DNA from 3 places in the Streptomyces sp. NPDC015532 genome. Region 3 is predicted to be linked to each of the others. Evidence: riboswitches for the same ligand, from Rfam matches in the RefSeq annotation. Region 3 holds a riboswitch; each other region holds the start of a gene.
The links. A riboswitch is a leader RNA that binds a small molecule or an ion and turns the genes downstream of it on or off. The one in region 3 is predicted to bind cyclic di-AMP.
Positions count from the first base shown of each region.

Region 1 (9,740 bases), on a different contig from region 3:
GCGGCGTTCAGTTCGGCGAGTTCACGGCCAGGCGGCTCCGCGGTCACTCCCGTCCCGGTCACGACGAGATCCGTGACGCCCTGTTCCTTCAGAATCCGCGCCGTCTCCCCGGCGTCCGGGGTGGTCACCACCAGCCGGCCCCGGGCTCCGGCCGCGAGGTCGGCCACCGGACCCTGGACGATGAGCCGCCCCTGGGCCATCACGGCCGCGTGGGTGCAGACCTGCTCGATCTCGTCGAGGAGGTGCGAGGAGAGGAAGACGGTCGTGCCGTCGGAGGCCAGCTCTCTGACCAGCGAACGGATTTCGCGCATGCCCTGGGGATCCAGACCGTTGGTCGGCTCGTCCAGGACGAGCAGCCGACGGGGCTGGAGCAGCGCCGCCGCGAGTCCGAGCCGCTGCTTCATGCCCAGCGAGTACGCCTTCGCCTTCTTTCCCGCCGCGGCGGTCAGCCCGACCCGGTCCAGCGCGGTCCCGACGCGTGCCCTCCGGGTCCGGGGATCGGCGATCGGGTCGGCGGCGTCGTACCGGACGAGGTTGTCCCGACCGGAGAGGAAGCCGTACAGGGCGGGGCCCTCGATCAGCGCCCCGACGTGCGGGAGCACGGCGCGCGCGGACCGGGGCATGGGCCGCCCCAGCACGCGCGCCGTGCCCGAGGTCGGCTCGATCAGGCCCATCAGCATCCGGATGGTGGTGGTCTTGCCCGAGCCGTTCGGCCCGAGGAAGCCGAAGACGCTGCCCGCCGGGACGGTGAGGTCCAGACCGTCGACGGCGAGCTGTCCGCCGCGGTACCGCTTGCTCAGCGCGCGGGTGGCGATCACCGCGTCCTCGGCGGACACGGCACCGGGTCCCCCGGCGTCACCCGCCCGCCGTGCGGACACGGCGGGCGAACCTCCCGGCTCCCGGGCGGGCTCACCGCGGTCGCTCTCCGTCCGCCCCTCGGGGACGGCGGCGCCCCCGGCCCTCGCCGGATCGGGCTCGTCGGCGGACAGCTCCTCCATGGACTCCCTCGGTTCGGTTCGCCCGGCCGCGCCTACTGGGCCGCGTCGGCCGCCTTCACCAGCGCGGCCTTGGTGACGGCACCGGCGTACACCTTGCCGTCGTCCGTGATCAGCGCGTTGACGAGGCGGGTCGAGAAGACCGTGCCCGAGCCGAACGTGCCGGTGACGTGGTCGCCGAGGGAGTTCAGGAACCCGTCGACGTCGCTGTTGCCGGTCGAACCGGACGCGCCGGACGGCATGCCCTCGCCACCGGTGTCGAGGACGACGATCGAGTTCCAGCCCTCGCCGATGGTCTTCGGACCGCCGAGGCCGTCGGCCGTTCCCTCGTGACCCTTCGGCCACTCCTTCTTCAAGTCCTTCGGCTCGTCGCCCTTCGACGCTCCGCCCTTCGCGCCCTTCAGCTCGTCGCCCTCGGTGACCTTCGCGCCCTTCGGCGGGGTGAAGGCGAACGTCGACGCGGCCGGCCGGGAGAAGTCGACCTGCGTGAAGCCCGCGTCCACGACGGCCGCGCCGCCGCTCGCCGGGGTCAGCGTGAACTTCAGCGGCAGCCCCGTCTTCGCGTCCACCGCGATGCTGATCGCGCCGACCGTGGTGCCGGACTGCCGGGGCTTGACGACCAGCTTGTAGGCGTCGCGGCCCGCGACGTGCGCGGTGCCGTCGACGGTCACGGAGGTCGTGTCGTCCACGGCCTTGAGCGCCTCGTCGGCGAAGTCCTTCGGAGTGGCCGGGACATCACGCGGCGCCTTGCCCTTGGCGTCCCCGTCGGCGTGCCCGGACTCGGCGGACGTCGAGTGGAAGACCTCGTTGGACTTGCTGTCGTAGCCCCACACGTCCTTGCCGTTGTGGATGAGGCTGTACTCGGCGGCGTTGTCCAGCAGGGAGACCTTGCCCCTGTCCGGGCCGTCGGCCGCGACGCGCAGCGTGTGCGTGCCCGAGGCCAGTTCGAGGAGCTTGGACTGCGGGTCGGCGGAGGAGCCGCCGTGGCCCTCGACCGCGCCGGACAGCAGGCCGCTCTCCAGACCGCCCAGGTCGGGCAGCCCCAGATCGGTGCTGATCTTGACCGTGCCGGAGAGCTGCTGGACGTCCGACTCGGCGATCTTCTCGATGAGTTGCTGTGCGGTGACCTTCGGCAGGTCGGGGTCTCCGGAGTCGGCGAGCGCCGGGACGAGTCCGATCGTCGCGGCCGCCACCCCCACCACCGCGGCCGGAACGACGTACCGCGCGGCCTTGCGTCGCCCGGCGAGCCTGTCGTCGGCCTCCGCGGCCCTCGCGCTGTCGTCGGATTCGTACGGTGCCATGTGTGACTTACCTCCGTCGTCGGCGGCGGCCCTGCCCTCGTTCCGTGCTCCACTCCTAAGCCGCCATTCTCACCCGGACCGGTGAGGAGTGATGTTCTCCATCTGACCAAAATCGCGGGATGAAAGCGTCAACCCCCGGACTCAACTCCGCGTAGTCCTGCGGTATGACGTGAGAGCCGGTGCCTCCCCCCGACCCGTAGGGGTCACTCCTGGGGTCACTCCTGGGGTCACTCGTGGGGTCACTCGTGGGGGTCACTCCCTGGGGTCACTCCTGGCGGTCACTCGTAGGACCGCCCGTGGGGGGCATCGCCCAGAAGCCATCGGATATGGCGACCATTCGAGCAAAAAACGGCTCGAATCCGTACGTACAGGTGGCAGCGATCGGAGCACCCAGCACTCCAGAGATCAAAGGATCGAGGGATCGCCATGATCGCCATCAGGCACCTCACGGGATACGCCGCCACGGGCGCCGCCGCCCTGGCCCTCACGCTCGCCGGATGCGGAGGGGGCGGGGGCGGAAGCAGCGGCAGCGGGACCAGCGGCGGCTCGTCACAGAGCGGCGCCACGGGATCGGCGACGTCCACGCTGGCCACGGCCGAGGTCCCGAAACTGGGCACGGTCGTCACCGACGGCAAGGGGTACGTCCTGTACCGCTTCGACGCGGACTCGGCGAATCCGACCAAGGTCACCTGCTACGACACCTGCGCCACGGTCTGGCCCGCGTCCACGGCCCACGGCGGGGTGACCACGAAGGGCATCGACAAGAGCCTGGTCTCCACGGTGAAACGCGCCGACGGCGGCACCCAGGTCACCCTCGCCGGCTGGCCCCTCTACCGGTACGCCAAGGACGCCGAGCCCAAGCAGCCCTCCGGCCAGGGAGTGGACGGAACGTGGTTCGCGGTGACGCCGGCCGGAGCGAAGATCACCACACCCGCCTCGACGTCGTCGACACCGGCACCGGCCACGACGAGCACGGGAGGCGGTGGAGGCTACTGACAGTCGCCCCCCAGCGCGGAGCTGATCCCGGGCCGGCCGGTACGGACCCGGTCACAACCTGGCTGACGCGGGCCCGGTCACAACCTGGCCGGTACGGAGCTGATCCCGGCCCGGCCTGTACGGGGCCGGTACCCACCCGACCGGTACGCGGCTGATCCCGGCCCGGCCGGTACAAGGCCGGTCACGGCCTGGCCCGTGCGGGGTCGGTCCCGACCGGCCCGCGACCCGTGGCACCCGAACCGGCGTCACAGCCCGCCCACGACCGGTGGCATCCGGGTCGGTGCTCAGCCCGCCCGGTGCACCACGGCGTCCACCAGCTCGACCAGCGAGGCCTTCGCGTCGCACTCACGCAGCGGGGCCAGCGCGGCGCGCGCCTCCTCCGCGTAGCGCACGGTGTCCCGGCGCGCCTGCTCCAGCGCGGGGTGCTCCCGCAGCCGGGCCAGCGCCTCCGCGTGCCGCGCGTCGTCCGTCAGGTCGGAGTCGAGCAGCTCGCACAGCGCGATGTCCTCGGCGAGCCCCAGCCGCTCCGCGCGCTCGCGCAGCCGCAGCACCGGCAGCGTGGCGATGCCCTCGCGCAGGTCGGTCCCCGGCGTCTTGCCGGACTCGTGCGAGTCGGACGCGATGTCGAGGACGTCGTCCGCGAGCTGGAACGCGACGCCCAGCCGCTCGCCGTACTGCGTGAGCACGTCCACGACCGTCTCGTCGGCGCCCGACATCATCGCGCCGAACCGGCACGCGACCGCGACCAGCGACCCGGTCTTGCCGCCGAGCACGTCGAGGTAGTGGTCGACCGGGTCGCGGCCGTCGCGCGGCCCCGCGGTCTCCAGGATCTGCCCGGTCACCAGCCGCTCGAACGCCTCGGCCTGGATCCGGACGGCCTCGGGCCCGAGGTCGGCCAGGATGTACGAGGCACGGGCGAAGAGGAAGTCACCCGTGAGGACGGCCAGCGAGTTGCCCCAGCGCACGTTGGCGCTGTCCACCCCGCGCCGGACCTCGGCCTCGTCCATCACGTCGTCGTGGTACAGCGTGGCGAGGTGGGTCAGCTCGACGACCACGGCCGAGGGCACGACACCCGGCGCGTAGGGGTCGCCGAACTGCGCGGCGAGCATCACGAGCAGCGGCCTGAACCGCTTGCCGCCGGCCCGCACGAGGTGCTGGGCGGCCTCCGTGATGAACGGGACCTCGCTCTTGGTGGCTTCGAGCAAACCCTCCTCGACAGCCGCCAATCCGGCCTGGACATCGGCTTCGAGAGCCTGGTCCCGCACGCTCAGCCCGAACGGCCCGACGACGGTCACGAGAGGTTCTCCTGTCTGCTGACGATCACATGGCGAACTCGGTCGATCATTCGGTCGATGACACGGTTTGTCGATGTGTCGCTGCCATCACTCAAGTCAGCGTATCCGGTCACGTTTCGATCACCACGAGCGCCCACCGTCCCCCGGTCCGCTTCGCTCCGCCAGACGGTAGGCGCGAGTACACCCGGAAGGCACACGGGAAGCACCTGCGTGCCCCAACGGCGGGTACCCCGGCTCACGGGCGCCACCCCGTCACCGACGGTATGTTCATGATCAGATGATGTGAACCGACTCGCGATGACATGCGGCGAAATGCCCGGCATTCCGCCCTCTGAGGTGGCGCTCATGCACATCCGTACGTCCTTTCCTTACGAGACCACTCACGAGGACGTCCTCATCCCTCTCCCGGACGGCACCCGTCTGTACGCCCGGATCTGGCGGCCGCTGACCGAGGAGCCCGTACCGGCGCTCCTGGAGTACCTCCCGTACCGCCTGACCGACTGGACGGCCCCGCGCGACCAGCAGCGCCACCCCTGGTACGCCGGGCACGGCTACGCCTCCGTCCGCGTGGACGTGCGCGGCCACGGCAATTCGGAGGGACTGCCGGGGGACGAGGACGTGGGGACCGAGCCGGACGACGGGGTGGAGGTGGTCTCCTGGCTGGCGGCCCAGCCCTGGTGCTCCGGCCGGGTCGGCATGTTCGGGATCGCGTGGGGCGGTTTCGGCTCCCTCCGGATCGCGGCCCGCGCGCCCGAGCCGCTCAAGGCGATCGTCACGGTCTGCTCGACCGACGACCTCTATGACAACGACGCGCACCACGCGGGAGGTTCCGTCCTCGCCGTCGACACGCACGCCCGGTCGGCCCGACTGCTCGCCTTCGCCGCCCGCCCGCCGGACCCCGCGCACGTGGGCGAGGGCATGTGGCGGGACATGTGGGAGAAGCGACTGGAGGCGGTCGGCCCCGCCGCGCACACCTGGCTGGCGCACCAGACCAGGGACGCGTACTGGCGCCACGGCAGCGTCCGCGAGGAGTACGGGGCCATCCGCGCCGCGGTCCTCGCGGTCGGCGGCTGGCACGACCCGCACCGCGACACGGTGCTGCGTCTGGTGCGGAACCTGCCACCGGATCGCGTACGAGGTCTCATCGGCCCCTGGTCCCGCCAGTACCCGGACCGGAGCCTGCCGCCGGGCCCGGCGATCGGCTTCCTCCAGGAGACGCTGCGCTGGTGGGACCACTGGCTCAAGGACAAGGAGACGGACGCGCTCTCCGTCCCCCTGCTGCGCTCGTACGTGATGGACGCGCACCCTCCGGCGACGGTGTACGCGCGGATCCCCGGCCGCTGGGTGGGCGACCCGGCCTGGCCCTCCCCCTCGGTGACCCCGGTCGCGTACGCGCTCCAAGGCGCCCCGCTGCCGGTGCGGTCCCCGCAGCACACGGGGGTCGACGCGGGCCGGCTGTCCCCTTCCGGCGACGAGGCCGACCTGCCGCCGGACCAACGGGAGGAGGACGCACGGTCGGCCTGCTTCGAGTTCGAGGTGCCGGAGGACATCTGGGTGCTGGGCCGCCCCCGGGTCAATCTGCGGCTGACGTCCGCGGCGCCCAGGGGCCAGGTGATCGCCCGGCTGTGCGACGTGGCCCCGGACGGAGCGTCCACGCTCGTCACCCGCGGCGCCCTGAACCTCTCGGCGCGCCAGGGCCCCGACCGGGCGGTCCCCTGGGAACCGGGCACCACGGAGAACGTGGTGTTCGACCTGAACGCCATCGGCTACGCGTTCCCGGCGGGCCACCGGATCCGGCTGGGCGTCTCCTCCGCGTACTGGCCCTGGATCTGGCCCCAGCCGGGCTCGGAGGCGGGCTTCACCCTGGAGCCGATCGGCAGCGTCCTGGAACTCCCGGTACGGGCAACGGAGTCGGACCCCTCGGTCGCCTTCGAGGAACCGGAGCAGTTCGAGCCCCTCGGCGTGACCGTCTCCGCGACCCTGGACGAGCCGCGCCCCCGACGTCTGGTCCTGCGCGACGTGGCCGCGCAGACCTGGCGCCTGGAGGAGAACCCGGGGCGCGGCGGCACCCGCGTGTACCCCGACGGCCTCGAATGCACGGAGGACGCCCGGGAGACGTACACGATCGACGCCACGGACCCGCTGTCCGCCCGCGCCCACTCCACCTGGTCGATCCGGCTGCACCGCCCGGACCTGCCGTGGGACGCCCGCGTCGAGACGGTCTCCGCCGTCACCTGCGACGCACAGGACTTCGTCACGACCGACGAGCTCGTCTGCAAGGACGGGGACGAGGTCGTCTTCCACCGGACCTGGGAGAAGCGCATCCCGCGCACAGCCGGCTGACTGGGCTCACGGGCACGGGAGTTCACTCCCCCGGACCCCCGCGCACCCCATGCCCGGGCCGGCGTGACGCGCTCACGGCGCGAGCGCCGGCGTATCGCCGCGCGCCGGACAGAGGCCGGACAGCGACAGGACGGCGCCGGTACAGCGGCAGGTCAGTGGCGTGTGGCTCGCGTGGCGAACACCGTTGACGCGAGGCGCACTTCACCGGCCACCGGCCCGGGTCCGGCTCGCGTCCTCGGGCAGCTTCGGCTCGCGTCCGGGCGGCTCTGGCTCGCGTCCGGGCGGCTCTGGCTCGCGCAGACGCGGCGCTCCCACCGCCGGACGGCCACGTCCCCCATGTGTCCCGCGCCACAATTCCCGCCGCATCAAGGGCCGCTCGGCGCCCCGCGAAGGGCTCGGCGGCGACTCCCACCACAAGCGCAATGCCCGAATTACCCCCTCATGACGCCTTGATGCTCTTTGGTCTGGTGAGTTGAGTCACCGGCGAGGTCGGCCCCCGACGCGCACCCCTCCCGGCCCAACCCGTTTGCCAAAGGCAAGTTGAGGATCCAATTCCGGCGCAATCGGACTTTTTACCCGCGCATCAACCAGGAGAAAGCGATCTTCGCGGTCAAATCTCATCTTGTTTCGGACATGTGCTCTCGCATACGTTCTGGTCGACCCCGGGCGGATCGCCGAATCCTGCCGCCGCCCGGCAACCCATCGACCCACGCACGGCAGGAGCGGGGGAACCACAGGTAAGCCGCCGATCCGGGCACACCGGACCGGCTTGGGGTGAAGCCGCGCTCACAGCGCGGCCGGGCATCTCCCGCCCGAACCCGACAGCTCACCTCGCAGGCGTCGGAGAGGACTTTCGTCATGCCCGTACGAGGCAAGCACAGCCGCATGAAGACCAACGTCATCACCCGGGGCATGATCGCCGCCGGAACGGGCGGTCTCGCCCTCGCCCTCCCGCTCGTGAGCGCGACCGGCGCCAGCGCCGCCACCCCGGCCCAGGCCCCGCAGGCCGCACACACCGCGGTGGTCCCCAACGTGCAGCTCGTCACCTACAAGGTGGTCGCCGGCGACACGCTGTCCAAGGTGGCGCAGAAGTACCCCAAGAGCGGCGGCTGGAAGAAGCTGTACGCGGCGAACCGCGCGGTCATCGGTGACAACCCCGCCCTGCTCCGTCCGGGCCTGAAGCTGACCGTGGGCACGAAGACGCTGAAGTCGACGACCGTCAGCACCACGGCCAAGGCGACCACCGCCGTCGCCAAGTCCAAGGCGACCACCGTCACCCAGGCCGCCGCCAAGACGTACGCCAACAACCTCGACGGCTGGATCAAGGAATCCCTGGACGTCATGGCCAAGGCCGGCATCCCGGGCAGCTACGACGGCATCCACCGCAACGTGATCCGCGAGTCCTCCGGCAACCCCAACGCCATCAACAACTGGGACTCCAACGCCGCCGCGGGCATCCCCTCCAAGGGCCTGCTCCAGGTGATCGACCCCACGTTCCAGGCGTACCACGTGGCCGGCACGTCGTGGAACATCTACGACCCGGTCGCCAACATCACCGCGGCCTGCAACTACGCGGCCGACAAGTACGGCTCGATGGACAACGTCAACGGCGCCTACTGATCGCACCCCGCACCGCGCACCCCGCACCGCGCACCACGTCTTCATCCGCACCCGCCGACGGCGCCCTCCCGGCCCGTCGGCGGGTGCGTTGCGGTCGCGTCACCGGCTGCGCTCCGAACATGCCGGCGGAAGCGGGTCCGCGAGTGCGGCAGCGAGCCTCGCTGCCGCACTCCGCACCGCTGGGGCCTTTGGCCTCGCCGGGCAGACGGGATTTGTCAGAAGCCGAAGAGGCGCTCCAGCACGACCGCGATCCCGTCGTCCTCGTTCGACAGGGTGATCTCGTCGGCGACCGCCTTCAGTTCCGGATGGGCGTTGGCCATCGCCACACCGCGGGCCGCCCAGTCGAACATCGGGATGTCATTGGGCATGTCACCGAACGCGAGCGTGGCGTCCGGGGTGAGCCCGAGGTGCGCCGCGGCGAGAGCCAGTCCGGTCGCCTTGGTCACCCCGCATGGCTGGAGTTCGACGGTGCCGGGACCGGACATGGTGACCGTCGCCAGCGAACCGACCACTCCCCGTGCCGCCGACGCCAACTCGTCGTCGGACAAAGAGGGGTGACGGAGCAACACCTTGCTGATCGGCTCCGCCCAGAGGTCGTCCCGGCGCGGCACCCGCACCGCCGGCAGCGTCGGATGCGGCATGACATAGCCCGGCTCGATGAGCGTCAGCCCGTCCACGCCGTCCTGGTCGACCGCCGCGTACAGCAGCCCGACCTCCGCCTCGATCTTGCCGAGCGCCGTCTCCGCCAGTTCCCTGTCCAGGGTCACCGACCACAGCATGCGGTCCGTGCCGGCGTCGTACAGCTGCGCCCCCTGCCCGCACACCGCCAGTCCCTCGCCGCCGAGTTCATCGAGAAGCGGTCGCACACGCGGTGCGGGTCGGCCCGTGACCACGAGATGCCGGGCACCCGCCTGGGTCACCTTCGCCAACGCGGCGCGTGACCGGTCGGAGAGGGTGTCGTCGCCGCGCAGCAGCGTTCCGTCCAGGTCAGTGGCGATGAGTGAATATGCAGTCGGAGCGGCCATGATCCGAAGAATACGGATCGAACGACTCATCGGCCCGGCCTGAACCGGACGACGTCCGGTATCCCGTCAGCATCGCCGTTCACCGCACGGTGGTAAGCGCGTTGCGACCGCTTCGGATCACCCAGGCTCCACTTCCGTCCACACCGACTTTCCCGCACACGACCG
Region 1 is NZ_JBIBSY010000004.1:546,408-556,147, forward strand. Features, by position in the region: gene ACF07B_RS16910 (ABC transporter ATP-binding protein) at 1-998, opposite strand, end outside; gene ACF07B_RS16915 (outer membrane lipoprotein carrier protein LolA) at 1,031-2,296, opposite strand; gene ACF07B_RS16920 (hypothetical protein) at 2,723-3,292, shown strand; gene ACF07B_RS16925 (polyprenyl synthetase family protein) at 3,577-4,587, opposite strand; gene ACF07B_RS16930 (CocE/NonD family hydrolase) at 4,933-6,930, shown strand; cyclic di-AMP (ydaO/yuaA leader) riboswitch at 7,625-7,783, shown strand; gene ACF07B_RS16935 (transglycosylase SLT domain-containing protein) at 7,789-8,550, shown strand; gene ACF07B_RS16940 (HAD family hydrolase) at 8,766-9,575, opposite strand.
Region 1: another riboswitch for cyclic di-AMP. It lies ahead of ACF07B_RS16935 (transglycosylase SLT domain-containing protein); the one in region 3 lies ahead of ACF07B_RS14220 (peptidoglycan DD-metalloendopeptidase family protein).

Region 2 (9,740 bases), on a different contig from region 3:
CGGACGTCCTCGTCCGTGGTGGAGTCGGCCTTGTCGAGCTGCTCGAGGACGTGGTTGCGCAGGCCGATGGCCTCCTCGATGCCCTTCATGCCGATGCCCTGCTCGGCGAGGCCGGGGATCGGGAAGGTGCGGGAGACCGCGCCCATCGCGATGACGAGGTAGTCGAAAGGCAGCTCGTACGCCTCGCCCACGAGGGGGGCGACCGTGGCAACCTTGCGGTCCTGGTCGATGGTGGTGACCCGGCCGGTGAGGACCTCCGCCTTGGGAAGTACACGCCGCAGCGGGACGACGACGTGCCGCGGCGAGATGCTGCCGGCGGCTGCTTCGGGGAGGAAGGGCTGGTAGGTCATGTACGACCGGGGGTCGACGACCGTGACGGTCGCCTCTCCGTAGCGCATCTGCTTGAGGATGCGCCGAGCTGCGTACAGGCCTACGTACCCACCGCCTACTACGAGGATCCTGGGACGCTCCGTGGTGCTCATGCCATCGAGTATCCACCTGCTTCCGGGGGGTCGCTCGTGCGCCCCTTCACAAGCTTGGGCAGGGGCTCTGCTACACTCCGCCGCCCTCGTGATCGAGGCCATGGCGGCAGGGGTGGACCACCGTGCGGTTCGTACCGTTGTCAACACCGCGTGAGCTGCGGCCCAACCTGTTCGGCCCAGCGGACCGCACCTGTGTTTCACGGCCCTGAAACGCTGCCGCAACGCTTCACCGAGCATGCTGCCGGACCGCCGTGGCCCCGCGAAAGGGCCCAAGTGGCCCCTTCGTCGCCCGGCAGGGGCCTTTTCCTTGTGAAGAACTTCACGAAGTTTCTCGACGGGGCCTCGCCGGAGGGGTTCCAGAACCCCCTCGGGCACGCTCATACGCTATCCGAGCCGCTCAGCCGAGGCTACCGAGCAGTAGTAAAGGAGACCAGTGCCACGCCCGCGCGGCACCGCCGGACGACCTCCGCGGCGCCGCCGGACGACCCCCACGGCACTGCCGGACAGGGCCTCCAGGAGCCCCGCGCGGCCGCTGGAGCCGCGACGGCCCCGGCCCCCTCGGAAAAGGGACGCCGGGGCCGTCTCACGCCCGTTCTCGACGCGTCACCGTGCGTCGGTCGCCCTGTCGCCGGCTTCGGCGTCCTCGGCGACCTTGAAGGCGATGCCGTCGAGGATGTCGTGCTCGCTGACGACGACCTCCTCCGCCCCGGACCGCTCCATGATCGAGAGCAGGACGAGGGCGCCGGCCCCGATCACGTCCACCCGGCCCGGGTGCATCGAGGGAACGGCTGCGCGCTCGGCGTGGGTGGAGCGCAGCAGCCACTCGGTGATCTCGCGGACGCGTGCGCGGGAGACGCGGGAGTGGTGGATCCGCTCGGAGTCGTACGCGACGAGGTCCAGCGCGATCGCCGCGATCGTGGTGACCGAGCCGGCCAGCCCCACCAGGGTGCGCGCCTCGCGCAGCGGGACCGTCTCCTCGGCGAGGTCGAGGGCTGCCTCGATGTCGGCGCGCATGGCCGCGACCTGTTCGGCCGTGGGCGGGTCGGTGACAACACCGTCGCGGACGAGGTGACGTTCCGTCATCCGCACGCAGCCGATGTCCACGGAGCGGGCCGCGCGCACCCCCTCGGCGCCGACGACGAACTCGGTCGAGCCGCCGCCGATGTCCACGACCAGGTAGGGCGTGGCGAGGTCGTCGCGCCCGGCCAGCTCCTTGGTCGCGCCGGTGAAGGAGAACTCGGCCTCCTGGTCCCCGGTGACGACCTCCGGCTCGACGCCGAGGATGTCCAGCACGCCGCGCACGAACTCGTCCCGGTTCTCGGCGTCCCGGGAGGCCGAGGTGGCGACGAAGCGCAGCCGCTCGGCGCCGTGCTCCTTGATGGCCTCCGCGTACGCGCGGCAGGCGGCGAAGGTCCGCTCCAGCGCCTCGGGGGCGAGCCGGCCGGTGCGGTCGACGCCCTGGCCCAGCCGGACGACGGTCATCCGCCGGTCCAGGTCGGTGAGTTCGCCCGTCCGCGGGTCGGCGTCGGCCACCAGGAGCCGGATGGAGTTCGTACCGCAGTCGACGGCGGCGACGCGGGTCACCGGCCGTCCTCGGCGGAACCTGCGGCCTCCGTGGAACCGGTGGACTCGGCGGAACCGGCGGCCTCCGTGGAACCGGTGGACTCGGCGGAGCCCTCCGCCTTCGGCCCCTCGCCGGCCGGCGGTCCGGCCTGGGTGACACACGCGCCCTTGCGCCACCACTCCGGCAGCATCGCGATGGCCTCGTCGCCGAGCGGGTTGACGCCCGGCCCGGCGGCCAGCGAGTGCGCCACCAGGACGTGCAGGCACTTCACCCGGTCCGGCATGCCGCCCGCGCTCGGGAAGCCCTCAAGGACCTCGATGGCGTCACGGCGCGCGATGTAGTCCTCGTGGGCGGCGCGGTAGGCCGCGGCCAGTTCGGGGTCGGTGGCCAGCCGTTCGGTCATCTCCTTCATGACCCCGTTGGCCTCCAGCGTCCCGATCGCGGACGCGGCCCGCGGGCACGTCAGGTAGTACGTGGTCGGGAACGGCGTCCCGTCGGGGAGGCGGGGCGCCGTCTCCACCACGTCCGGCTGGCCGCAGGGGCAGCGGTGCACGATCGCGCGCAGCCCGCGCGGGGGCCGTCCGAGCTGCTGCTTGAAGGCCTCGACGTCGGCGTCGGTGGGCTCGGTGCGCGGGGTGGTGGGCGGTGGCGTTTCCATGCCGTGAGTCACGTGTCTTTCTGGTCAGTTCATGGGGCGTCAGTGGTCGGCGGCGTCGGACTTGTCCACGCCGTCCCAGACATTGGTGTACCAGGGGCGGTCTGCGGTGCCCCGTTCGGCACGGGACTGCTTCGCGGCGTCCGGGTCGATCACGACGTACCCGGTCTCTCCCGGCATCACATAGTGCAGCCGCTGCCGGATCTGCTGCTCGGCGAACGCGTCGTCCTGCCAGCGCGCCTTGAGGTCGCGCAGCTGCTCGACCCGCTGGCGGGCCTGCTCCCGCTGCCGCTCCACGTCGCCGATCTGGGCGCGCTGCGAGACGTACTGCCGCATCGGGTACGCGAGGGCGACGATGAGGGAGCACAGGACCATGGCCAGCAGCGCGGCCCGGCCGGTCAGCCGGGAGCGGCGCGCCTGCCGCTTGGTCTGGGAGCGGTAGACCCTGGCCGCCGTCTGCTCGCCGAGCAGCTTCAGCCTGGTCGAGGTGGAGAACCGGTCCCGGTCCTTCACGGCCATGATTCCCGCCTCCCCAGTACCGGCCCGTCGTAGAGGCCCGTCACGTGCGTACGTCCCCGCACACGGTACGGGACCGGGTACGGGGACGTACGGAGGACGCTGCCTGAGCCGTGCGGGGGCTCAGCCCTTGAAGCGCGGGAAGGCGCTGCGGCCGGCGTACACCGCGGCGTCGTCGAGGATCTCCTCGATGCGCAGGAGCTGGTTGTACTTGGCGACACGGTCCGAGCGGGCCGGGGCGCCGGTCTTGATCTGACCGCAGTTCACGGCGACCGCGAGGTCGGCGATGGTGACGTCCTCGGTCTCGCCGGAGCGGTGGGACATCATGCACTTGAAGCCGTTGCGCTGGGCCAGCTCGACGGCGTCCAGGGTCTCGGTCAGCGAGCCGATCTGGTTGACCTTGACGAGCAGGGCGTTGGCGGAGCCCTCCTCGATGCCGCGGGCCAGGCGCTCCGGGTTGGTGACGAAGAGGTCGTCGCCGACGATCTGGACCTTGTCGCCCAGCTGGTCGGTGATGACCTTCCAGCCGGCCCAGTCGTCCTCGTACAGCGGGTCCTCGATGGAGACGAGCGGGTACGCCGCGACGAGCTCGGCGTAGTACTCGGTCATCTCGGCGGCGGAGCGCTCCTTGCCCTCGAAGGTGTAGACGCCGTCCTTGTAGAACTCGGAGGCGGCGACGTCGAGGGCGAGGGCGATCTGCTCGCCGGGGGTGTAACCGGCCTCCTTGATGGCCTCGAGGATGAGGTCGAGGGCGGCGCGGTTGGACTCCAGGTTCGGGGCGAAGCCGCCCTCGTCGCCGAGGCCGGTGGACAGACCCTTGGTCTTCAGCACCTTCTTGAGGGTGTGGTAGACCTCGGCGCCCCAGCGCAGGGCCTCGGAGAAGGACTCCGCGCCGATCGGGGCGATCATGAACTCCTGGATGTCCACGTTGGAGTCGGCGTGCGAGCCGCCGTTCAGGATGTTCATCATCGGAACGGGCAGCAGGTGCGCGTTCGGGCCGCCCAGGTAGCGGAAGAGCGGCAGGTCGGACGCCTCGGAAGCGGCGTGCGCGACGGCGAGCGAGACGCCGAGGATGGCGTTGGCGCCGAGCGAGCCCTTGTTGTCGGTGGCGTCCAGGTCGAACATCGCCTGGTCGATCAGGCGCTGCTCGGTGGCGTCGTAGCCGACGAGCTCCGGGCCGATCTGCTCGATGACGGCGAGGACGGCCTTCTCGACACCCTTGCCCTGGTAGCGGTTGGGGTCACCGTCGCGAAGCTCGATGGCCTCGAAGGCTCCGGTGGAGGCGCCGGACGGAACGGCGGCACGACCCGTGCTGCCGTCGTCGAGGCCGACCTCGACCTCGACCGTGGGGTTGCCTCGGGAGTCCAGGATTTCCCGGGCTACGACGACGTCGATGGACGGCACGAGCATCTCCTTATTGGGATGTGACGCGGGTACGCAGGACTCGGCAGCCCTGCGGGATGAGCCTAACCGGCCCACGGGGATCGGCCAGCCGATCGACCACCCCTTGAGCGGAACCGAGCGTACACATTGTTCCTGAACGGAACAAAAAAGGAAATGAAAAACCCCGCTCCGGCGCGTGCGGGGGAACACGCGCCGGAGCGGGGAGCCCGTGGGGACGGGGACCCTCACCGGGCCTTTCCCAAAAAGACCCGGTTCGGAAGGGGAACTGTCGTGCGTCTCGTACGCGAGCCGGAATCCGGCCCGGGAGCGAGCGCGCGCCGCCCGAGAGATGGTCGCCCTCCGCCGAAGGCGACCACACGGCACCGGCGCGCCGCGGCACTCAGCGCAGGTGCAGCTGCTGGCCCGGGTAGATGAAGTCGGCGTCGGCGACGATGTCCTTGTTCAGCTTGAACAGCTTCTGCCAGCCGCCCTTGACGTGCTTCTTCTCGGCGATCGAGCTGAGGGTGTCGCCCTTGACGACCTTGTACTCGCCGTCACCCTTCTTGACCTTCTTGCCGGTCGGGGTGGTGACGGTCTTCTGGGCGGCGGGGCGCTCCGCGGAACGGGAGGCGGGCTGCTCCGTCGTCCGGGTGGCGGGGGCGCTCTGCGAGCCGCTGGACGTGGAGGGGGCCGAGGGGGCCGCCGGGGCGGAGCCGCCGCCGTACGCGGCGCTCGACAGGCCCACGCCGCAGGTCGGCCAGGCGCCCTTGCCCTGTCCGGCGAGGACCTTCTCGCCGATGGCGATCTGCTGCGACTTCGAGGCCTGGTCGGCGGTGGAGGCGTAGGCGGTGCCGCCGTACGCGGCCCAGGTGGAGGACGAGAACTGGAGTCCGCCGTAGTAGCCGTTGCCGGTGTTGATCGACCAGTTGCCGCCGGCCTCGCACTGGGCGACGGCGTCCCACTCGGAGGCGGTGGCGGCGGAGGCGTTGCCGGCCGCCATCAGCGGAGCGGCGATGGCGACGCCGGTGACACCGGCGAGCGTGGCGACGCGGGTGGCCTTGTTCGGGCGGCGGTGCTTGCCCTTGCTGGAGAACAGCATGGAGAGATCCCCTCACCGACGCCTGCGAGGTGAGCTGTCGGGTTCGGGCCGGTTGAGTTGCCCGGCCGCGTTCCTTCGGTCCTGTCTCCAGGACGTCCGGCACGCGGCTTCACCCCAAGCCGTTCCCGGGTGTCTCTCAACTCCCGGGCCCGGCACTTACCTTGGGTCCCCCGCTCCTGCCTACGGCGCATGACGCGACGACTGTTCCCGTACGGCCGCTGGCAGGATTCGGCGTTGCGACCGTCGGAGCCCGCTGTGGCGAGCGGTCACGACCGTAAGCAGTCGATCGCCGGAAATTCAAAGACGATCAGGGCTTCTGAGACCCATCTCTCACTTGCGCCAAATGGGACATTCCACAGCGAACCATGACGCGAACTCCCGCTACTTTTGCACCGTTTCGGCCGTGTCCGCAATGCTCCGACCAGGTACGACGAGGCCGGGACCGCTGTCGGTCGGCGCCGTGTCCGCGGCGGGCAGGTCGGCCCAGCCGCCGTCGAGGCCCAGCTCGTCGGAAACCTTCCAGAGGTTGTCGATGACGTCCGCGACGTACGCGGTGTCCTCGGCGGCGCTCGCGGCATGCCGCCCGGCGGTGCTGTCGGCGCGGCCGGTCGCGCTCTCCGCGGCATCCCCGCCGCGGTGCCGCCCGGTGCCGGTGCTCGGGGCGTCGGAGGGGCTCGAAGAAGCCTCCTTCTGGCCCGGCTTGGCCGATTCGCCACCCTTGCCGGTCGCCGTGTCCGAGCCGTCGGAGCTCTGCGAGGCGCTGGGCTCCGCGGTACTGCCGGCCGCGTCCGAGGAGTCATCAGAACCGGACGAAGCAGACGAATCATCCGAAGGTGACGCACTGGGCGCCGTCGCCAGGCCGGACGAAACATACGAACCGGACTCGTCCTCGCCGTTCGAGGAATCGCCGGCCACGCCCGTGTCGACGCTGACGCCGGCCGAGTCCTTGCTGAGACCCGAGAGCGGCCCACAGGTCGGCCAGGCCGCGAGGCCCTTGGCGGCGAGCACCTTCTCGGCGACGGCTATCTGCTGCGAGCGGCTGGCCTGGTCCGCCCTCGGGGCGTAGTCGAGGCCGCCGTGCGCCTCCCAGTTCTCCTGGTCGAGCTGAAGGCCGCCGTAGTACCCGTTGCTCTGGTCGGCGCTCCACGCGCCACCGCTCTCGCACTGTGCCACCCGGTCCCAGGTGGTTCCGTCGGCCGCACTCGCGCTCGCCGCCGCGAGCAGCGGGATGACGATCGCCGATCCGGTCACCCCTGCGGCGACGATGAGTGCCGGGGCCTGACGAGGGCGACGGTGACGGCCGTTCCCGGAGAGCATACGAAGGCCTTTCGAGTGACAGCGGGGAATACCGCGGCCCCTGTGAACCAAGAAGCGCAGGCGCCGCGTTGATGGGTGAAGGTAGTCGCACTCGAACGCTGGTTACAAGTCGATGCAGTACAGATCACGCGAAGATCACAGATTTGATGGAGCATCATGTTCCGCTAGCCGCAAGGGCACTCCTTCCGGTATGCGGAAGAACCCCTTCGGCGAGGATGCCGAAGGGTCACCGATGGGCCGGTCCAGGCCTATTTGACCGGGGTGAACTCCACCGGAAGTGTGCGCAATCCACGCATAATGAGACCTCCACGCCAGCGCAAATCGGCCGATTCTCCGGCGAGTTGGATGTCCGGCAGTCGGCCGAGGAGCGTACCGAGCGCGGTCTGGCCCTCCAGCCGGGCGAGCGGCGCGCCCAGGCAGTAGTGGATGCCGTGGCCGTAGCCCAAGTGCTGAAGGTCACGTCGTGCGAGATCGAGCGTGTCCGGCTGTTCGAAACGTTCGGGGTCACGGTCCGCGGCCGCGAGCACCACGAGCACGGGGTCGCCGGCCGCGATGTCCTGCCCGCCGATCCGCACGTCCTCGGTGGCGAACCGCCAGGTGGCCAGTTCCACGGGGCCGTCGTAGCGCAGGAGTTCCTCGACACCCGTCTCCAGCAGCCCGTGCTCCCCGGCCGCGAGGGAGGCCTGGAGACGCTCCCGCTGCCCGGGATGGGTGAGCAGGGCGTGCATCCCGTTCCCGATGAGATTGACCGTGGTCTCGAACCCGGCGAAGAGCAGGATGAAGGCCATGGCGGCGGCCTCGTTCTCGGTGAGGTGCTCGCCGTGGTCGGAGGCGCGGATGAGCCCGGAGATGAGGTCCTCGCCCGGTGCGGGCTCCGCGGTCAGCGCCTCACGCTTGCGGTGGATGAGCTCGGCGAGATACGCGCGCATCTTCTTCACGGACCGGGCGACCCCGCCCCTCGGCCCGCCGCCGTGCCGGATCATCATGCCCGCCCAGTCCCGGAAGTCGTCCTGGTCCTCGCGCGGGACGCCGAGCAGGTCGCAGATGGCGTAGATGGGGAGCGGGAAGGCGAACTCGTGGATGAGGTCCGCGGAACCCCGGGCCGCGAACCCGGCGATGAGCTGATCCGTCAGCTCCTGCACCCGCGGGGCGAACTCGGCCACGCGCCGCGGCGTGAACGCCTTGCTGACGAGCCGCCGCAGCCGGGTGTGGTCCGGCGGGTCGATGTTCAGCAGATGCGTCATGAGCTCGGCCTTGCGCTCCCCGGGGATCCCGGTCCGGCCCCTCGCGTGCGCGGGCTCGTCGTGATGCGCGGGATTCTTGGACAGCCGCTGGTCGGCGAGCGTCTGTCTGGCGTCGGCGTACCGCGTGACGAGCCAGGCCTCCACCCCGCTGGGCAGCCGGGTGCGGTGCACGGGCGCGTTCTCCCTGAGCCAGGCGTAGGCCGGGTAGGGGTCGGTGGCGAACTCCCAGGTGAAGAGTTCGGGGGCGGCGCTGGCGGAGGCTTCGTACTCGGTCACTCCTCGACCGTATCCGCAGGAGGCGGCGCCCCCCGGCCGCCCGGCGACCGGACGCCCCCCGTCGCGCGCGGCGGCGCGGAGAGCCCCTGCCGCCCGGTTCGCCCCGGACCGTCCGGACATGGCCGGCTGTTTGACCTCGGCGCCCGGCACCTTCCTACTTCCTGCCGTGGACCCCGAAATACTCAGATCCAGCTTCGCGGTCGTGGAACGACGGGCCGAGTTCGCGGTCAAGTACTTCTACTCGCACCTCTTCCGCCACAACCCGGAGCTCCGCGCGCTGTTCCCGGCGGATCTCGCCCGGGACATGGAACGGCAGCGGGACCGGCTCTTCGCGGCGCTCACCTTCGTGATGGACAGGCTGGAGGATCCGGACCTGCCCCGGTATCTGCGGAGTCTGGGCCGCGACCACCGCAAGTACCTGACCCGGCCCGGGCACTACGCGGCCGTGGGGGAGAGTCTGATCGCCGCGTTCGCGGTCGTCGCGGGCTCGGCCTGGAGCCCCGAGACCGAGAAGGCCTGGACCGCCGCGTACGGGGTGATCGCCCAGTGCATGCTGGAGGGCGCCGGTGAGGCCCGGCATCACGGCGAGCCGCTCTGGTGGGACGCCGAGGTCGTCTCCCTCACCCGGCACGGCGACGACCTCGCCGTCCTCACCCTGCGGCCTCGGCAACGGCTCACCTACTCCCCCGGTCAGTACGTCAGTGTCTGCGTGCCCCATCTGCCTCGGGTCTGGCGCCCCTACTCCCTCGCCAACGCGCCGCGCGCCGACCGCACCGTCGACCTCCACGTCAGCCGCGTCGAGGGCGGCACGCTCTCCACGGCCCTCGTCCGGCGGACCCGGGTGGGCGACGTGCTGCGGCTGGGCCCGCCCGGCGGCGCCCTCACCCTGCGGACGCCCACCGACCGGCCCCTCACGCTGATCGCGGCCGGCACGGGCTGGGCACCGGTGAAGGCCCTGCTGGAACAGCTCGACGCCGCCCACGAGGCCCGTCTGTTCCTCGTGGCCCGCGACATCGCGCACCTCTACGGACGGCCGGCCGTCGAACGCCTGCGCGCCACGCTCCCCCGGCTGGCCGTCACCTACATCACCCCGGCGCCCGGCCGCCCCAAGGTCCAGGCGACCGAACGACTGCTCACCGCGCTGGGCAACCGGGCCGGCTGGGCCCGGCACGACGTCTATCTCGCCGGTCCGCCCGATCTCGTC
Region 2 is NZ_JBIBSY010000004.1:88,319-98,058, forward strand. Features, by position in the region: gene ACF07B_RS14850 (NAD(P)/FAD-dependent oxidoreductase) at 1-482, opposite strand, end outside; gene ACF07B_RS14855 (exopolyphosphatase) at 1,086-2,066, opposite strand; gene ACF07B_RS14860 (DUF501 domain-containing protein) at 2,063-2,704, opposite strand; gene ACF07B_RS14865 (septum formation initiator family protein) at 2,744-3,220, opposite strand; gene eno (phosphopyruvate hydratase) at 3,341-4,627, opposite strand; gene ACF07B_RS14875 (transglycosylase family protein) at 5,001-5,699, opposite strand; cyclic di-AMP (ydaO/yuaA leader) riboswitch at 5,704-5,897, opposite strand; gene ACF07B_RS14880 (transglycosylase family protein) at 6,081-6,950, opposite strand; gene ACF07B_RS14885 (cytochrome P450) at 7,265-8,536, opposite strand; gene ACF07B_RS14890 (globin domain-containing protein) at 8,739-9,740, shown strand, end outside.
Region 2: another riboswitch for cyclic di-AMP. It lies ahead of ACF07B_RS14875 (transglycosylase family protein); the one in region 3 lies ahead of ACF07B_RS14220 (peptidoglycan DD-metalloendopeptidase family protein).

Region 3 (9,740 bases):
CCGTCCTGACCACGGCCAACGGCAAGGGGATCGTCCCGGAGACCCATCCGCTGGCCGTCGGGGTGTCGCTGCACAGCCCCTCGGTCCGGAACTGGCTCGCGGAACGGGACACCGTCCTCGCCGTGGGCACCGAACTCGCCGAGTCCGACTTCTGGTCCGCGCCGCCCACCCTGAACGGCACGCTCATCCGGGTGGACCTGGACCCGGACCAGATGTACGCGGGGCTCGCCGCGGACCTCGCCGTCGTCGGCGACGCGCGGCTCTCCCTGACGGCCCTGCTCGCCGCCGTCGGGCGGCACGGCGGCACGGACGGGCACGCGCGCGTGCCCGTCGAGAACCCCGTGCGGCGGGCGGCGGCGCTGCGGGCCGCGCGGAACGCCGAGACCGCCGGGCGCGACGCCCGGTGGATCCCCTACCTGCGGGCCGTCCGTTCCGTCCTCACCGACGACGCCGTGATCACCTCGGACAGCGCCCGGTGCTGCTACTACGGAGCGCTCCCCCACCTCCCGCTCGGTCCCACGGGCCGCTATCTTCACCCGACCGGCTTCGGCACGCTCGGCTACGCTCTGCCCGCGGCGATCGGAGCCAAGGCGGCGTGCCCCGGCCGCGAGGTCGTGGCGCTCAGCGGGGACGGCGGCCTCCAGTTCACCGTGCAGGAACTGGCGACCGCGGTACAGCTCGGCCTCCCGCTGCCCGTCGTGGTGTTCGACAACGGCGGCTACGGGGAGATCCGCGACGAGATGGCCGCCCGGGGTGACACGCCGACGGCCGTCGACCTCGCTCCGGTCGACCTGCCCGCCCTGGCCCGCGCCTACGGCGGGCAGGGCACGCACGCCCACACCCCGGACGAGCTGAGCACCGCCCTCGCCGAGGCACTGCGCACCCCCGGCCCCACCCTGATCGCCGTCCCCGAGGAGACCCCATGACCGCCGCCCCCCTGATGACGCTCACCTGGACGGACCATGTCACCGGCCGTCAGGGATTCCTCGTCGTCGACCGGCTCGTGCGGGGCGTCTCCAGCGGCGGTCTGCGGATGCGGCCCGGCTGCACGCTGGAGGAGGTCGCCGGGCTCGCCCGCGGCATGACCATGAAAGAGGCGCTGCACTACAACCCCGAGGGGCGCTACATCCCGCTGGGCGGCGCCAAGGGCGGGATCGACTGCGATCCCCAGGACCCGGCGGCGTACGGCCTGCTGGTGCGCTATCTGCGCGCCATGCGTCCCTCCATCGAGGCCTTCTGGACCACCGGTGAGGATCTCGGGCTCACCCAGGACCTGGTCGACCGGGCCGCGGCGGAGGCCGGCCTCGTCTCGTCCATCCAGGCCGTGTACCCGCTGCTCGACGACGAGGCGGCGGCCCGCGAGCGGCTCGCGGACGCCTTCGCGGTCGAGGTGGACGGCATCGGCCTCGACGAACTGGTCGGCGGCTGCGGTGTCGCCGAGTCGGTGCTCGCCGCGCTGGACCGGGCCGGGACACCGCACGCGGGCACCCGTGTCGCCGTGCAGGGGCTCGGCACCATGGGCGGGGCCACCGCGCGCTTCCTCGCGCGCGCGGGACTCAGGATCGTGGCCGTCGCCGACATCAAGGGAACGATCGCGAACCCGGACGGCCTCGACGTCGAGGCGCTGCTCGCGGCACGGGACGCGTACGGAACGGTCGACCGCGCGGTACTGCGCCCGGCCGACCGTGAACTCGACGGTGACGCCTGGCTGTCCGCCGATGCCGAGGTCCTGGTACCCGCCGCGGTCTCGTACGCGATCGACGCGGCGAACCAGCAGAGGATCAAGGCCCGTTGGATCGTCGAGGCGGCCAACATGCCCGTCCTGGCGGACGCGGAGCGGTCGCTCGCTGCGCGCGGCATCACCGTCCTGCCCGACGTCGTGGTCAACTCCGGTACGAACGCCTGGTGGTGGTGGACCCTGTTCGGCGACATCGGCGCCGACGCGGACGAGGCGTTCGCCCACACCCGGCGCTCCATGCGCGCCCTGATCGACCGGACGCTCGCGCGCGCGGAGGCCGACGGCACGACCCCGCGGGCCGCCGCCCACGCCATCGTCACCGACCGGCTGCCGGTCATCGCGGAGCGGTTCGGCTGGTACCGCTGAGGAACACGGCTCCGGGCCCGAGGGGGGTCGCGTCAGGGCCGGCCGTCCGTTCGCCGGCCGACGGCGGGCGGGCCGGCGGGTGCCGGTCCGGGCCGCCCCCGCTCCTGTCGGGGCTTCCGCCGAAAGGGCTGTGTAGGGTTGCCGCGTGGCGAGAGTCCGGTTGAGCGTGGCGGAGCGGCGTGAGGAGTTGCTGCGGGCCGCCGTCGAACAGATCGAGGCGCGAGGCGTCGCGGCGGTACGGATCGCCGACGTGGCCTCGGCCCTCGGCGTGAGCAACGCGTTGGTGCTGTACCACTTCTCGACGAAGGAGAAGCTGGTCGCCGCCGCGTTCACCTACGCCGCCGAGGACGACCTCGCCCATCTGCGCAAGCTGCTCGGCCGCCGTACGACGGCGCTGCGGCGCCTTCGGGCCGCCGTCCGCTGGTACGCGCCGACGGGGCAGGCCAAGGGCTGGCGCCTGTGGATCGAGGGCTGGGCGGTCGCCCTGCGGGAACCCGCGCTGCGCGAGGTCACCCGTGATCTCGACCGGCAGTGGAAGGCCGCGATGACCGAGGTGATCGCGGAGGGCGTGGCCGCCGGCGAGTTCCACTGCCCGGACCCCACGAGCACGGCCCTCAGGCTCACTGCGCTGCTGGACGGACTGGCGGTCCAGATGACGGCGTACTCCGGAGCGGTGTCACGGGCGCGGACCCAGGAATGGGCGGACGAGGCACTCGCCCGCGAACTGGGCCTGGAGCGCGCGGCCTTGATGGCGGCGGTGCGATAGCGGGCACGGCGTCCGGTCCCGGCCTCCCGGCCCCGTACCGCGCTTCCCCCGCTCCCCGGCTCGGACCGCCGTACGGGCCGTCGTCCCGGATCTCGCCGGGAGCGACCGGTGCCCTGATCCCCGTCCGGTGCCCTGATCCCCGTCCGGTCCAATGATCCCCGTCCGGTCCAGGGTGCCACGGGCCCCTGACCAGGCCGGCCGGGCGCCCGGGTACCGGTCCCGACCGGTCCGACCGGGCCCGCCGACCGGGCCGGTGCCGTCTCAGGCCACCGACTCGATGCGCAGCTTGATGTCGTCCGGGGAGAGAGCGCCCTTGGCCGCGACGTGATCGCCCGAGGACTCCCCGCGCAGCCGCCGTCCGATCCACGGGACGAGGTACTCGCGCGCCCACTGGATGTTGTCGCGGCGCACCTCCAGCGTGCCGCGCGGCGGCAGCGGCGGCCAGGGCTGGTCCGGGTCGGCCGGGACCTCCAGGCCGAGGAGCTGTCCGGCACGGAGCGCCACCCGGGTGTGCCCCTCGGGCGAGAGGTGCAGCCGGTCACCGTCCCAGGCGCGGCGGTCCTGGATCGTCTTCAGGGACCAGAGGTCGAGGACGGGACAGCCGTAGCGGTCCGCGATGGCACGCACATGTCCGTTGTACGTGGCGATCTTGCCGCGCAGGTGCTTGAGCACGGGGACGCCACGGGTGTCGAAGCCGGTGGTCACCAGGACGGTGCCCACGGCGGAGGTGAGGTCGGCGATCGCGCGCTCGAAGCGTTCCGCGACCTCGTCGGGGTCGGTGCCGGGGCGGATGATGTCGTTGCCGCCGGCGCAGAACGAGACCAGGTCCGGGCCGAGTTCCTTGGCCCTCTGGAGCTGGGTCTCGACGATCTGGTCGAGCAGTTTGCCGCGCACGGCGAGGTTGGTGTAATCGAAGTCGCCTTCGGGCCTGCGGTCCGCGAGAAGTACCGCGAACCGGTCGGCCCAGCCGACGAACGCCCCGTCGGGCCCAGGGTCGCCGACGCCCTCGGTGAAGCTGTCCCCCACCGCCACGTACGACCCGATCACTGATCTGTTGTCACTCTTCGAATCGTCTGCCACATGGAGCATGATTCACCTTTTGATGTGAGCTACGCGACCGTAGGGAAGGGTTGACGACCGGTGAGATAAGCCACTCGCCAAGCATTGGTCAACTCCGGAATAAGGCTTGAGACAAGGGCGTTGGAGCAGCGATCACCCAGAGGCCGTCGCCACGGACGCACCGAAGGCCGGACCCAGGGGATCGTGGGGTCCGGCCTTCGGAGATCTTCCTGCCGTCAGGAGCAGGAGGCGGGGGGTGTCAGCCCACGGCGACACCGTGCGAGCGCAGGTACGCGACCGGGTCGACGTCGGAGCCGTAGTCCGGCGTGGTGCGGATCTCGAAGTGCAGGTGCGGTCCGGTGACGTTGCCCGTCGCGCCGGAGAGACCGATCTGCTGCCCCTCGGTCACGGTCTGCCCCGCGGAGACGGACAGCGACGACATGTGGGCGTACTGGGAGTACTTGCCGTCGGCGTGCTGGATGACGACCTGGTTGCCGTAGGCGCCGCCCCAGCCCGCGGAGACGACCGTGCCCGCGGCTATGGACTTGAGCGTGCTGCCGGTCGGGACCACGAAGTCCACGCCCGTGTGGTAGCCGCTGGACCACATGCTGCCCGCCACCTTGTAACCGGTGCCGACGGAGCTGCTCGCGACCGGCAGGGTGTAGCCGGAAGAGCCGGCGGTGGAAGCGCTGTCGGTGGAAGCGCTGGTGGAGGGGGTCGGGTCGGTGGCCGGGGCCGCCTGGCCGGACTTCGCCGAGGTGGTCGTCCGGGTGGCGGTGTGCGTGGCCGAGTGGGCGACGGCGGCCTTCTTGCCGAGCGACAGCTTCAGACCGGGGTGGATCAGCGACGGGTCGCCGCCGATGGCGGAGCGGTTGTCGGCGTAGATCTTCTTCCAGCCGCCGCTGACGTTCTGCTCGTCGGCGATCTTCGAGAGGTAGTCGCCCGACCTCACCGCGTACGTCTTCGTCGTGGCGGCCTTGGCGGCCTTCTTCACGGGAGCGGCGGTCGCCGCCTTCTCGACATGCTGCGCGACGGCGGTGGCCGGGGTCGCGGCGTGGGCGCCGGTGGCCCCCATCAGGGGCAGCGCGAGTGCGGCGCCACCGGTTCCGGCCACGGCGATCGAGCGGGTGAAACGGAGGGACTTGGGACGGCGGTGCTTACCCTTCGCGGGCATGACGATTTCCTCTCCGGCGCCTGCGGGGTGAGCTGTCGGGTGCGGGCTGGAGATGCCCGGCCGCGCTGCTGCGCGGCTGTACCCCTAGCCTGTTCCGGAAATCGGACCAGGCGCGGAACCTGTGGGTCCCCCGCTCCTGCCGTGTACGGGTGAGTGTGCGGATTCCGGGCGGCGGCAGGATTGGGCGTCCGTCCGGATTGAGGCAGAACGTAAGCGACATGAGAGCGCGTCGACAACTATGTGCGGTTTCTGTGCGCTCGCCTTTCTTGATCCATGCGGAAACCGCCGTCACCCTCCGTGGAGTGACGATCTTCCGGCCCTCTCAACCCCCGGGAAAGTGACCGGTGTTGAGATAGGAGGACGGCAACGCATCGTCACGAATATGACGCTCCTCACGCGACTCGGCCCAGGGCGCCCTATTCCAGGGCTAGTTGTCACTAAGGTGCCTATTCGGACAGAACAGACAGATGCAGCATCGGCGGATATCCATCACATCCGGACCCCTGGTCGAAATGGCGCACATAACGGAGCACGCCAATGCCGCTTTTCATCGCAATTGCCCCATGAGGCCGAAGCGGCCGGGGGTACGCGATCGACCCGCCCCGTCATTCGAACAATCATTCGACACCGGGCGGCGCAAAGTGCCGTCTCCAGGGCGTTCCGTCCGGAAGGGGTCGCCTGTGGACAACTCATTGCCCGAGGAACCCATGTCGTATCGTCGAGAGCGCGAGCCGGTACAACTGCCGACGAGCGGCGCCGAGTCCAGCCCGGCGACGCCGGCGGCCGAATGGGAGGAGCCCCCGTGACGCAGCAGGTCCCGTCGACCGAGCCCGAGCTCGGCGGAGTGCGTAACTTCCGCGACGTGGGCGGACTGCCCACCGTGGACGGCCGGCGTGTGCGTCATGGGCACCTGTTCCGCAGCGGCCACCTCGCCCACGCCACGGAGGAGGACGCCGCGTTCCTCTCGTCCCTGGGACTCCACACGATCTTCGACTTCCGCAACGCCGCGGACCAGAAGCTGGAGGGCCCGGACGTCGAACTGCCGGGCGTGCGGAACGTGAACCTCCCGCTGAGCGACCCGGCGGACGGCAGCGAGTTCTGGAAGATGGTCCGCGACGGCGATCTCGACCAGTTGCGCGCGATTCTCGGCGACGGCAAGGGCGAGAACCGGATGATCAACTCCTACCGCACGATCATCAAGGAGCGCACGGCCGAACACTCCGAGGTCCTGCGCTCGCTGGCCGACGACAGCGTGCCCGCGCTGATGCACTGCGCGGCGGGCAAGGACCGCGCCGGGCTGTCCATCGCGGTCACCCTGCTCGCCCTCGGCGTCGAGCGCGAGGCGATCGTGGCCGACTACCTGGAGTCGAACGCCGCCCACCGCCGTTACAAGGTGCACCGCAACGGCTCCTCGGCCGGTGCCTACTCCCCCGAGGTGATGGAACTGCTCAGCCCGCTGTTCGACGCGCGGGCCGCGTATCTGACAGCCGCCTTCGAGACCATCGAGGAGACCTGGGGCAGCGTCGAGGTCTATCTGGAGCAGGGACTGGGACTGACGCCGGAGCTGCGGGACCGCCTGCGCGGGCGGCTCCTGGACTGAGCCGCCCGCCGGGACCGGGCCCCTACTGGTTCTGCGCGCCCAGCGTGAAGAGCAGGTAGATGAAGGCCGCGAACAGATGGCCGACGGCGACGTAGATGATCAGCCGCACCCACAGAGCGCGCGGGAACCTGTCCTCCATGGAGCGGTGGCGTTCTGTGGGTTCGGTCATGACGTCTCTCCCGAGGTGGGGTGGCCGGTCGCCGGCCCGAGGCACAGCGCGGCGACGGGGCTCTGCAGCAGGGTGTGTACGAAGAGGAGCTCGGCTCCGTCGCGCTCGGCGGCGGCGATGCGGTGCGGGGTCAGCGAGTCGAAGTGGGCGCTGTCTCCCGGCGCGAGGACGTGCGCTGTGTCCCCGAGGCGCAGACTGAGCCGCCCCCCAAGGACGTACAGCCACTCCTCGCCCGGGTGGACGCGCACGATGTCGCCCTGCGAACCGTACGGGACGTGCACGCGCAGCGCCTGCATGCCGCGGGCCGCGGCGCCCGCCTGCCAGTAGGTCCAGCCCCCCGCCGGGGCCGCTTCCATGTCGGCGGCCCGTACGATCGCGTCACGGTCGGGGACCGCCTCGCCGAGCAGTTCCGAAACCGTCGTACCGTAGACACGCGCGAGCGTGAGCAGCATCGGCAGCGAGGGCTGGCGCTGCCCGGTCTCCAGCCGGGAAAGATGGGCGGGCGAGAGTCCGGCCGCGCGGGCGGCGGCCTCCAGCGTGAGGGAGGCGCTGCGGCGCAGGGCGCGGAGCCGGGGCGCCACGGCGTGCAGCTCGGCGGACGGCTCGTCGGCCGTCCCTGGGTCGGCGGGGCTCATAGGACCATTGAGCCAAACAATTGCCTCTGGGGCAATTTTCTTGCCCCAGAGGCAAAATGCCTGGCCGGACACGCTCCACCATGCCCGACCGCGCCGGGGCCGCCTCGCCGGCCGCACCCGCGAGGCCTCGCGGCGGCGCGCCGGTCCGGCCGGGTCTCAGCGGTTCGCCACCGCCTGCTTCACCAGCGTCTTCCCGAAGTCCCACATCAGCCCGCCGCCGTTGTGCGCGTCCTCCATCACCGCGGTGAAGGCCTCCACGAACCGGTCGACGTCCCGCTCGTCGATGACCAGCGGCGGGATCAGCTTGATCACCTCCAGGTGGTCGCCGGAGACCTGGGTGAGGATGCGGTGCCGCTGGAGCAGCGGGACGACGACCATCTGCGCGAACAGGCCCTTGCGCGCGGCCTGGAGCATGGTCCAGCGACCGCGTAGCTTGAGCGAGGCGGGCCGGCCGAACTCGATGCCGATCATCAGTCCCCGCCCGCGCACCTCGCTGAGCAGTTCGTAGCGGTCGACCAGGGCAGCCAGCCGGGACTTGAGCAGTTCTCCGGTGACGCGCGCGTTCGCGACGATCTGTTCGTTCTCCATCACGGAGAGCACCGCGAGACCCGCCGCCATGGCCTGCGCGTTGGAGCCGAAGCTCGCGGAGTGCACGAGGACCCGGTCCATGGAGGAGTAGACCTTCTTGAAGATCCAGTCCTTTCCGAGGGTCGCGCCCACCGGCACATAGCCGCCGGAGAGCGCCTTGGCGACACACACCAGGTCCGGTTCGACACCCTCCTCGTGCTGGTAGGCGTAGAAGTCCCCGGTCCGGCCGAGGCCGGTCTGCACCTCGTCCGCGACGAGCAGTGCCTTGTGCCGGTGCAGCAGCTCCTGGGCGGCGCGCAGATATCCGGGCGGGGACGCGTGGACGCCCTTGCCCTGGATGGGTTCCACGATGAGCGCGGCGACGTCGCCCTTCTTCAACTCCCTTTCCAGGGCGTCGAGATCGCCGAGCGGCACGGCCGTGTCGGGCAGCAGCGGTGCGAAGCCGTCGCGGAAGCCGTCCTCGCCGTTCACCGACAGGGAGCCGGTGGTCAGTCCGTGGAAGGCGTGCGAGCAGTACAGGATCCGCGGCCTGCCGGTGGCGTACCGGGCGAACTTCAGAGCGGTCTCGACCGCCTCCGTACCGCTGTTGCCGAAGAACACCCGGTCCAGGTGCGGGCTGTGGGTGAGCAGCCGCTCGGCGAGCAGGCCCGGCAGCGGCTGGCAGTCGAAGCGGGTGAGGTCGGCGAGCGAGGCGTCCAGGACGTCGTGCAGCGCCCGCCGGACGACGGGGTGATGGCGGCCGAGGCCCATCACCCCGAATCCGGCGAGCATGTCCAGGTAGTCGTTGCCGTCGGCGTCCCAGAAGTGCGCGCCCTCGGCCCGCTCGTAGACCTTGTCGAAGCCGATGGTGTGCAGCATGCGCGGGAGCTGGTGGTTCAGGTACTTCGTGTGCAGTTCGTAGCGCTCGGCTCCGCGCTCGGCGAGGAGCGCGCCGAGGTCGAACTCCCCCTTCTGGGCAGGGTCGGTCATTCCTGTTTCTCCTTGGACGACTCTTCCTCGGCCGGCCGGTCGGCGGCCTCGATCGGCTCGTACGCGGCCTTGGCCCGCTCGTCCCTGATGGCCAGTCCGGCGCTGATCCGTCCGGCGATCTCCACGGGCGTGAGCCCGATGTCGGCGAGCACCTCGGACCGCTTGGCGTGCGCGAGGAACTGCTCGGGGATGCCGAACCGCCGTACGGGCACGTCGACTTCGGCGTCCCCGAGGGCCAGCGAGACGGCGGCGCCGACGCCCGAGGCTCTGCTGTTGTCCTCGACGACGGCGACGAGCCGGTGTTCGGCGGCGAGGTGCGGCAGCGCCGGGTCGACGGGCTTGACCCAGCGCGGGTCGACGACGGTGCAGCCGATGCCGCGGGCCTGAAGCAGGTCGGCGGCCTGGAGGCAGACCTGGGCCATGACGCCCACCGCGACGAGCAGGACCTCGGGACGCTCGCCCCGGTGCAGGACGTCGAGCCCGCCCACACGGTCCACCGCGGGGATCACCGGACCGACCGACTCCTTCGGGAAACGGATCAGGGTCGGCGCGTCGTCCACGGCGACCGCCTCCCGGAGCTGGGCCTTCAACTGGTCGGCGTCGCGCGGAGCGGCGATCCTGAGGCCGGGTACGACCTGGAGGATCGACATGTCCCACATGCCGTTGTGCGAGGCGC
Region 3 is NZ_JBIBSY010000003.1:661,188-670,927, reverse strand. Features, by position in the region: gene ACF07B_RS14240 (thiamine pyrophosphate-binding protein) at 1-926, shown strand, start outside; gene ACF07B_RS14235 (Glu/Leu/Phe/Val dehydrogenase dimerization domain-containing protein) at 923-2,104, shown strand; gene ACF07B_RS14230 (TetR/AcrR family transcriptional regulator) at 2,250-2,870, shown strand; gene ACF07B_RS14225 (SGNH/GDSL hydrolase family protein) at 3,132-3,917, opposite strand; gene ACF07B_RS14220 (peptidoglycan DD-metalloendopeptidase family protein) at 4,189-5,103, opposite strand; cyclic di-AMP (ydaO/yuaA leader) riboswitch at 5,108-5,265, opposite strand; gene ACF07B_RS14215 (tyrosine-protein phosphatase) at 5,906-6,703, shown strand; gene ACF07B_RS14210 (DUF6126 family protein) at 6,726-6,842, opposite strand; gene ACF07B_RS14205 (helix-turn-helix domain-containing protein) at 6,869-7,507, opposite strand; gene ACF07B_RS14200 (aspartate aminotransferase family protein) at 7,664-9,064, opposite strand; gene dxs (1-deoxy-D-xylulose-5-phosphate synthase) at 9,061-9,740, opposite strand, start outside.